DNA from 2 places in the Crystallibacter crystallopoietes genome. Region 1 is predicted to be linked to the other one. Evidence: predicted binding sites of a transcription regulator. Region 1 holds the regulator's gene; the other holds the start of a gene.
The links. The regulator HrcA, encoded in region 1, represses chaperone genes, less so after heat shock. The targets are predictions, from matches to a motif close to TTNGCACTCGNNNNNNNCGAGTGCNAA.
Positions count from the first base shown of each region.

Region 2: a site for HrcA is predicted at 2,772-2,798, ahead of groL (chaperonin GroEL). Genes of this name have one in related genera too.

Region 1 is NZ_CP018863.1:4,108,470-4,112,666, reverse strand. Features, by position in the region: gene hemW (radical SAM family heme chaperone HemW) at 1-520, shown strand, start outside; gene AC20117_RS18930 (DUF4870 domain-containing protein) at 569-991, opposite strand; gene AC20117_RS18925 (DUF3097 domain-containing protein) at 1,129-1,971, opposite strand; gene hrcA (heat-inducible transcriptional repressor HrcA) at 2,153-3,166, shown strand; gene dnaJ (molecular chaperone DnaJ) at 3,245-4,197, shown strand, end outside.
Region 2 is NZ_CP018863.1:2,278,741-2,282,937, reverse strand. Features, by position in the region: gene AC20117_RS10705 (DUF4031 domain-containing protein) at 1-864, shown strand, start outside; gene groL (chaperonin GroEL) at 958-2,595, opposite strand; gene AC20117_RS10695 (TM2 domain-containing protein) at 2,989-3,606, shown strand; gene AC20117_RS10690 (cold-shock protein) at 3,711-3,917, opposite strand; gene AC20117_RS10685 (LytR C-terminal domain-containing protein) at 4,088-4,197, opposite strand, start outside.

The DNA of each region.
Region 1 (4,197 bases):
GATCCGCCGCGGCGAAGTACCCGGAATTGACGACGACGATCACGCCACCAAATATGAACTCGCCGAGGGGCGGTTGGCGGCTGCAGGCTACGGTTGGTACGAGGTCAGCAACTGGGCCCGCACCGAAGCCGACCGATGCCGGCACAATCTCTCTTACTGGCGTGGCGACGACTGGTGGGGTGCCGGCCCCGGGGCCCACTCCCACATGGGCGGGGTCCGCTGGTGGAACGTGAAGCATCCGGCTGCCTACGGCCAACGTCTGTCAACGGGAGTCTCGCCAGCGGCGGGACGGGAAACCCTTGACGCAGCCACCCGCCAACTGGAACATGTGATGCTCCAGACCCGCATCATCGACGGTCTGCGGACACAGGAACTGGGTCCAAATGGACGGAAAGCGGTAGCCGGTCTAATCGCAGACGGGCTGGTGGACGGACCCGCAGCTTTCGCCGGCACCGTTCGGCTGACCCTGCAGGGCAGGCTGCTGGCCGACGCCGTGGTCCGCCGCCTGCTGGAAGACTGACAGACCCAGGTTGGATTAGCCCCATCCGGTGCGCCTCCGCCTGCCGGCCTAGTGGAGCAGGCGCAGATTCAACGAGTAGCGGTAGGGACGGCCGCGGTTGACTGCGATACCCGCCATCACGGAGAACACCGTGAGGAAGACCCAGATTGCCGCTGCAATGACGGCAAAGAAGCCGCTGATCACAGGCACCAGAATCAGGATGTTGGCAATAACAGCGACGATGGTTGGCGGAAGCGTGAAGTTCAGCGCTTCCTTCGACTCCTGGGCGGTGAAGGGCCCGCGGTCCTTGAAGATCAGGTAGATGACCAGCGAAGGGAAGCAGCCCAGGATGCCGCCGAAATGAGCCAGAGTGGCCCACTGACGGTCTTCGGACGGTGTCAGCGGCAGGGCTGAGGAAGAGGCGCTTTCATACTGCGTCCGCGGAGCCGGTTGACGATCCGGTTGCTTCTTGCGCGCGGGGTTGTCTGACACAGGACCTACCTCAGGAGAATTCGTTGTCGTTCTAATGGCTATTTACCTACGAAACTAAGATTAGCCGCAATGATCGGTAAACAGCGGACTGGGGTCAATCTTCCGGCGCAGAATGGGGTTGCCGCCATGCGCATTCCTCAGGCCGTGAGGAAATCGATGACTTCTTCAACGCGTCCCAGCAGGGACGGTTCCAAGTCCGCGTAGGTGTTAACGCTGCCAAGCAGGCGCTTCCACCCGTCCGCGATGTCGATCTGGGTTTTGTTGGGCCACCCAAGGCCGTCGAGGATTCCGGTTTTCCAATCGGTTCCGCGCGGAACCACCGGCCATTTTTCCAGTCCGATGACGGCCGGCTTAATGGCCTGCCACACGTCCACGTACGGGTGGCCGACAATCAGCACGTTGTTGCGCGCAGACGGAACTGCCATGGCGGCCTGGGCAATACGCCACTCCTTGGTGTCGGGCAGCAGATGGTCTACCAGAATGCCCAGCTTTCGCTGCGGCCCCGGATTGAACGCGGTTACCGCCGAAGCTAGGTCATCGACACCGTGGAGCGGCTCGACGACTATCCCTTCGACCCGAAGATCGTGGCCCCACACCTTCTCGACGAGCTCCGCATCGTGCTTGCCTTCGACCCAGATCCGGCTGGCCTTGGCAACCTGCGCGCGAAGTCCTTCTACCCGGACGGACCCCGACGCCGTCCGCTGCGGACGTACGACGGCGGCCGCAGCCATGGCAGGAACAACCTCCACGGGTTCACCCTCCAGCAGAAAGCCGAAGCCCAAGGGAAAGGAACGTTTCTTGCCCCGCCTGTCCTCCAGCGACACGAGATGGACTCCGCCGGACTTCTCCACGCGCACTACCGCGCCTACCCAGCCGCTTTCGACATCCTCCAGTACCAGTCCCGGGTCGGCCCCGACTTTGCGAAGCTGACGCGGCTTCGGAGCGGATAGATCCTGTGGTCCCCAGCCGTAGCTGCTCATTGGTTGTAGTCCTTCGGTCATGCAGCTTTCGGGTAGCTGCAGTCGATCAGCGGAGCCGCCGATAGGTGCATGGCAACCTGACAATGCTAACAACGTGCCAAAGGTATTAGACTTAGCACTTGGACGTGTTGAGTGCTAACCGGCATGTCTACTGCAGCCGTACGAAATCAGGAGGTGCCCAGTGAGCGAAGGCCGTCGGCTTGAGGTGCTGCGCGCTATCGTGGAAGATTACGTGCATTCACGTGAACCGGTGGGGTCCAAAGCACTCGTTGATCGCCACCATTTAGGCGTTTCCTCGGCCACTATCCGCAACGATATGGCTGCTCTGGAAGAAGAAGGCCTGATCGTCGCTCCGCACACTAGCGCCGGCCGTATTCCCACGGACAAGGGCTATCGGCTCTTCGTGGACCGGATTTCGGATGTGAAGCCGCTCTCGTCCGCTGAGCGCCGTGCCATTCAAGCGCTGCTCGAAAGCGCGGGCGACCTGGACGATGTCATGGACCGCACCGTGAGGTTGTTATCGCAGCTGACCAATCAGGTAGCAGTGATCCAGTATCCGCGGTTGGGACGGGCCTGCACCAGGCACATTGAGTTTGTCCTGCTCGCACCGCAACAGGTCCTCGTCGTCCTGATTGCTGATAACGGGAAAGTTGAGCAGCGTGTCATTTCCCTGCCGGATCCCGTAACGGATGAAGAGTTATCCGATCTCCGGTCGGCCTATCTCTCCGAATTGGCCGGGCACCCCCTGGACTCGGTGGGCGGGCTGCTCCGGAATGGTCTGAAAGATGCCAGGCCGGGCACGGAGGCTATTGTGCCACCGCTTTCAGCGGCCTTGGAAAGTCTTGCTGCAGCCACACAGGAAGAGCGTATCCTCATGGCGGGTACAGCAAACCTGGCCCGTTCCACGATGGATTTCCCATTGAGTATCGGCCCCATTCTCGAAGCACTCGAGGAACAGGTGGTCCTGCTTCGCCTGCTGTCGGAGATGCAGCAGGACGCCCGCGGAATTTCCGTACGCATTGGGCATGAGAACCCGTACGGCTCGCTGGCGGAAACATCCGTGGTCGCAACCGGCTATGGTCCGGGTTCCTCCGCCAAGCTGGGCATCCTCGGTCCAACCCGGATGGATTATCCGACGACTATGGCCGCCGTGCGGGCCGTAGCCCGCTATTTGTCACGCATTCTTGCCGGATAGGCAGCCGGCCAACCAGCAGCACATGGGCAGCGGGAGCCGCTGTCCGCAACCGATTCCCAGGAAGAGAAGTAATACAAGGTGAGCAACCACTACGACGTACTCGGTGTCAGCCGCGATGCCACTGCTGAGGAAATCAAGAAGGCCTATCGGAAACTGGCCCGCAAGCTCCATCCTGATGTGAACACCGGGCCGGAGGCTGCGGAACAGTTCAAGCAGGTCAGCCATGCCTACGAGGTGCTGTCGGATCCGCAGAAGCGGCGGGTATATGACACCACAGGCAATGAGAACGGCACGGACAGCGGCTTCGGCGGCGGCTATTCGGGTGCTGGGTTCGCCTTCCAGGACATTTTCGAAACCTTCTTCGGTGGGCAGGGCACGGCTGGACCGCCTTCGCGCACGCGCCGCGGCCAGGACGCATTGATCAATGTCCGCATCGATCTCAAGGATGCCGTGTTCGGCGTCAACAAGAAGATCGAAGTGGACACCGCCGTCGTTTGCCCCACCTGCGACGGCAGCTGCTGCCGTCCCGGCACCAGTCCGAGGACCTGCGACATCTGCGGCGGTTCGGGCCAGGTACAGCGTGCCGTGCGCTCCATTCTGGGGCAGGTTATGACCGCCGCTCCCTGCGGAAGCTGCCAGGGCTTCGGCACGGTCATTCCCGACCCGTGCAACGAATGTAATGGCGAGGGCCGCATCCGCAGCCGCCGTTCGCTGACCATCAAAATTCCCGCGGGTGTCGGAACAGGCACCCGGATCCAGCTGGCCGGGCAGGGCGAATCAGGGACGGCAGGCGGCCCCCAGGGCGACCTCTACGTTGAGATTCGTGTTGCCCCGGACAAGAACTTCATCCGCGAGGGCGACGACCTTCATGTGACGATGGCGGTACCCATGACGGCTGCGGCCCTCGGTACCGATGTGGACATGGACACGTTCGACGGGACGCAGTCGCTGAACATCAAGCCCGGTACCCAGGCCGGCGAGGTCATCACCCTCAAGGGGCTTGGCGTGACGCATCTGCGGGGCTACGGCCG
Region 2 (4,197 bases), 1.8 Mb from region 1:
CTGTGGCCGGCCCACGGAACGCATTTTTCGCACCTGGTCTCGGACTCCTCATTGGATCAGCTGCACGAGTTTGCGGCCGCCGCCGGAGTCCCCCGCCGGGCCTTTGATCTGGACCATTACGATGTTCCAGCCGAGCGGCATGCGGAACTTGTCGCCCGGGGTGCCTTGGCCGTTTCCGGCGGTGAGCTGGTGCGTCGGCTGATCGCCAGCGGACTGCGGGTGCCGGCGCGCCGCAGACCCGGAAAGCTGGAGCACGTACTGCTGCAGCATTGGAATGCTCTGCTGCCTGATCGGGAGCGTCTGGGCCGGGAGCTCATTGCCAGATGGGGCGAGAAGCACCGGCGCTACCACGATCACTCGCATCTGCTCGCGGTCATTGAGGCCCTGCGCACCCTTCAGGATCATGGCGAGCGGCCGGGCACGGAATCCCGGGCGGTCTGGCTGGCCGCGTGGTTCCACGACGCCGTCTACAACGGAGTGGCAGGCAAGGATGAAGAAGATTCGGCGGCACTGGCACGCGGGAAGCTGGCCGACGCAGGCTGCCGACTTGAGGAGGTCGCTGAGACGGCCCGTCTGGTGCTGCTGACAGCGCATCACGCTCCGGCTGATAGCGACGCGTCCGGTGCCTTGCTGTGCGATGCAGACCTGTCGGTTCTCGGCAGCCCTCCGGACACCTACGACCGCTACCTCGCCGCAGTCCGGCAAGAGTATGCGCACGTCGGTGACGCTGATTTCGTAGCTGGCCGCACCGCCGTCGTCCGCCGGTTGCTGGCCTTGGAGCCGTTGTACCGGACGGCCACCGCCCGCAGGCTCTGGCTGGCCCAGGCCCGGCAGAACCTGCGCGCCGAACTGGCCGCGGCTTAACCCGGGAAGGCACGGTTCCCGATCGGGAACCGTGCCTTCCTGTTGGAACTGGTCAGACGTTGACCGGCTCGGAAGTGGCTTTCGCCGGACTTCCTAGAAGCCGCCCATACCGCCCATGCCGCCCATGTCGTCGCCACCCGGCATGGCCGGAGCGTTCTTCTCGGGCTTGTCAGCGACAACGGCCTCGGTGGTGAGGAACAGGCCGGCGATGGAGGCCGCGTTCTGCAGAGCAGAGCGGGTCACCTTGACCGGGTCGTTCACACCGGCAGCCAGCAGGTCTTCGTAGACGCCGGTTGCAGCGTTCAGGCCGTGGCCGGAAGGCAGCCCGCGGACCTTGTCGGCAACAACGCCCGGCTCGAGGCCAGCGTTGAAGGCGATCTGCTTCAGCGGAGCATCGATAGCAACCTTGACGATGTTGGCGCCGGTTGCTTCGTCGCCCTCAAGGTTCAGGTTGGCGAACGCCTTGGCGCCGGCCTGGATCAGGGCCACGCCGCCACCGGCGACGATGCCTTCTTCAACGGCAGCCTTCGCGTTGCGGACAGCGTCCTCGATGCGGTGCTTGCGTTCCTTGAGCTCAACCTCGGTTGCGGCACCGGCCTTGATGACTGCAACGCCGCCGGCCAGCTTGGCCAGACGTTCCTGCAGCTTCTCGCGGTCGTAGTCGGAATCGGAGTTGTCGATCTCGGCGCGGATCTGGGAAACGCGGCCTGCGATCTCCTCGGCGTCGCCGGCACCTTCAACGATGGTGGTCTCGTCCTTGGTGACAACAACCTTGCGGGCCTGGCCCAGCAGTTCGAGGGTTGCGTTCTCCAGCTTGAGGCCAACTTCCTCGGCGATGACCTGGCCACCGGTCAGGATGGCGATGTCAGCCAGCTGAGCCTTGCGGCGGTCACCGAAGCCCGGAGCCTTGACGGCGACGGACTTGAAGGTGCCACGGATCTTGTTGACTACCAGGGTGGCCAGAGCCTCGCCCTCGATGTCTTCGGCGATGATCAGCAGCGGCTTGCCGGACTGCATGACCTTCTCCAGAACTGCAACGAGGTCCTTCACGTTGGAGATCTTGGAGTTGACGATCAGGATGTACGGGTCTTCGAGGACCGTTTCCTGGCGCTCTGCGTCGGTGACGAAGTAGCCGGAGATGTAGCCCTTGTCGAAGCGCATACCTTCGGTGAGTTCGAGCTCGAGGCCAAAGGTGTTGGACTCCTCGACGGTGACAACGCCTTCCTTGCCAACCTTGTCGAGGGCTTCAGCAATCAGTTCACCGATCTGCGGGTCACCTGCAGAGATCGAGGCGGTAGCAGCAATCTGCTCCTTGGTCTCGATTTCCTTGGCGGAAGAGATCAGCTCGGCGGTGACAGCGTCAACAGCCTTTTCGATACCGCGCTTGAGGCTCAGCGGATCGGCACCGGCGGCAACGTTGCGCAGGCCTTCCTTGACCAGGGCCTGGGCGAGGACGGTTGCGGTGGTGGTACCGTCACCGGCGACGTCGTCGGTCTTCTTGGCAACTTCCTTGACGAGCTCTGCGCCGATCTTCTCGTACGGATCGTCGAGCTCGATCTCCTTGGCGATGGAAACACCATCGTTGGTGATCGTGGGGGCGCCCCACTTCTTTTCGAGGACAACGTTGCGACCACGCGGGCCGAGCGTGACCTTAACAGCGTCAGCGAGGATGTTCAGTCCACGCTCGAGGCCGCGGCGGGCCTCTTCGTCAAAGCTAATGATCTTTGCCATGGCGGCATACGTCCCTTCTGGACAGTAGACAGCGGGCGCAGCCTGGGTAACCCAGGACTGCTAACCACTGCGATGCCCGCGACGGACGGATAACGACGGCGGCGATCTCTTTACGCCGCACCGCTACCCTCACCCCAGTGGTTTGGATTTTTCACTCTCCCCCGTCGGCCGACTGCTTAGCAGTCAACCAGCGAGAGTGCTAACACAATAATTAGCACTCACCACGGTTGAGTGCAAGCTGCATCCAGCATTAGTCGGGCCGCTTCACCACACGCGTAATACCCTGAGCCCCACTGACCCCAAGATCAGGGTGGCCCCCGATAGAACCGGCCCGTGCCGGGCCGTAGATTGTAGGTAGTCACGCAGCACCATTACATACCGAAGGAAAAGAACATGTCGGAAAATCCGGACGGCAAGCAGGACAAAGCCGGGCAGGACCAGCCCGGACCATCCCGCGGGGAGAATCCCACCGAGCCGTTGCGGGGCGCGGGCCCCAACCCCACCCAGCCCCTGGGCAATATGCCCGGTGAGCCGGCACCCGGAGGAAAGCCTCCCTACGGCCAAGCACCACAGGGGCAGGCTCCGTACGGGCAGCCACAACAAGGCCAACCACCGTACGGGCAGTCTCAGGGTCAACCGCCTTACGGCCAGCCGCCGCAGGGGCAGGCCCCCTATGGACAACAGCCGCACGGCCAGCAGCCACTTGGCCAGAATCCCTACGCGCAGCCGCAGTACGGCCAGGCTCCCTACGGCCAGCCGGGCCAGCCGTATTACGCAGGCTACCCGGAACAGAAGTCCCGCCTGATCGGCGGCTTGCTGGGCATTCTGCTCGGCGGTCTGGGTATCCACCGCTTCTATCTGGGCTACGTCGGCATCGGGATCCTGCAGATCGTCGTCACGATCGTCACCTTCGGCCTCGGTGCGGTCTGGGGCTTCGTCGAAGGCATCATGATCCTGGTCGGAGCCGAAATGTTCCGCCGCGATGCCAAGGGCGTTCCGCTCAAGGAGTAACAGGCATCCCGCCCAAGCAGGCGAGGGCGGTCTTTATAACTGCATACGACGGCGGCGTGCGGCTAAATCATTAGCCGCACGCCGCCGTCGTAATTTGGCAAAGATCAGGAAGCGAGCTTCACTTCCTCAGCCTGCGGCCCCCTTTGCCCTTCCCCGATTTCGAACTCAACGCGCTGGCCCTCCTCAAGGGAACGGTAACCGTCCATCTGGATGGCGGACCAATGCACAAATACGTCAGCTTCGTTTTCATCGACGGTGATAAAGCCGTAGCCTTTTTCCGCGTTGAACCATTTGACGGTTCCCTGCGCCATATGCTCTCCATATTTCTAGACCTGGCCCCGCCGCCTCTGTTTCCGGCGCCGGAGATGCGCTCACTCTACCCACGCTGCAGCGCGGGTGTGAGCGGCGGCACAGAGATGTTATGGAGGTGTAATACGGGGCCGGCCGAAGACTCTCGGAACCGGCGGAAACAGGGACGTGATCAGCTGTTTTGCTGGAATCCGGGGCCCAGCACCACGGTGACATATTCGGAGACCGCACTCTGCGCGGTCTCGCGCAGGTCCGTGATGCCCAGGAGTTCGCCCAGCGCCT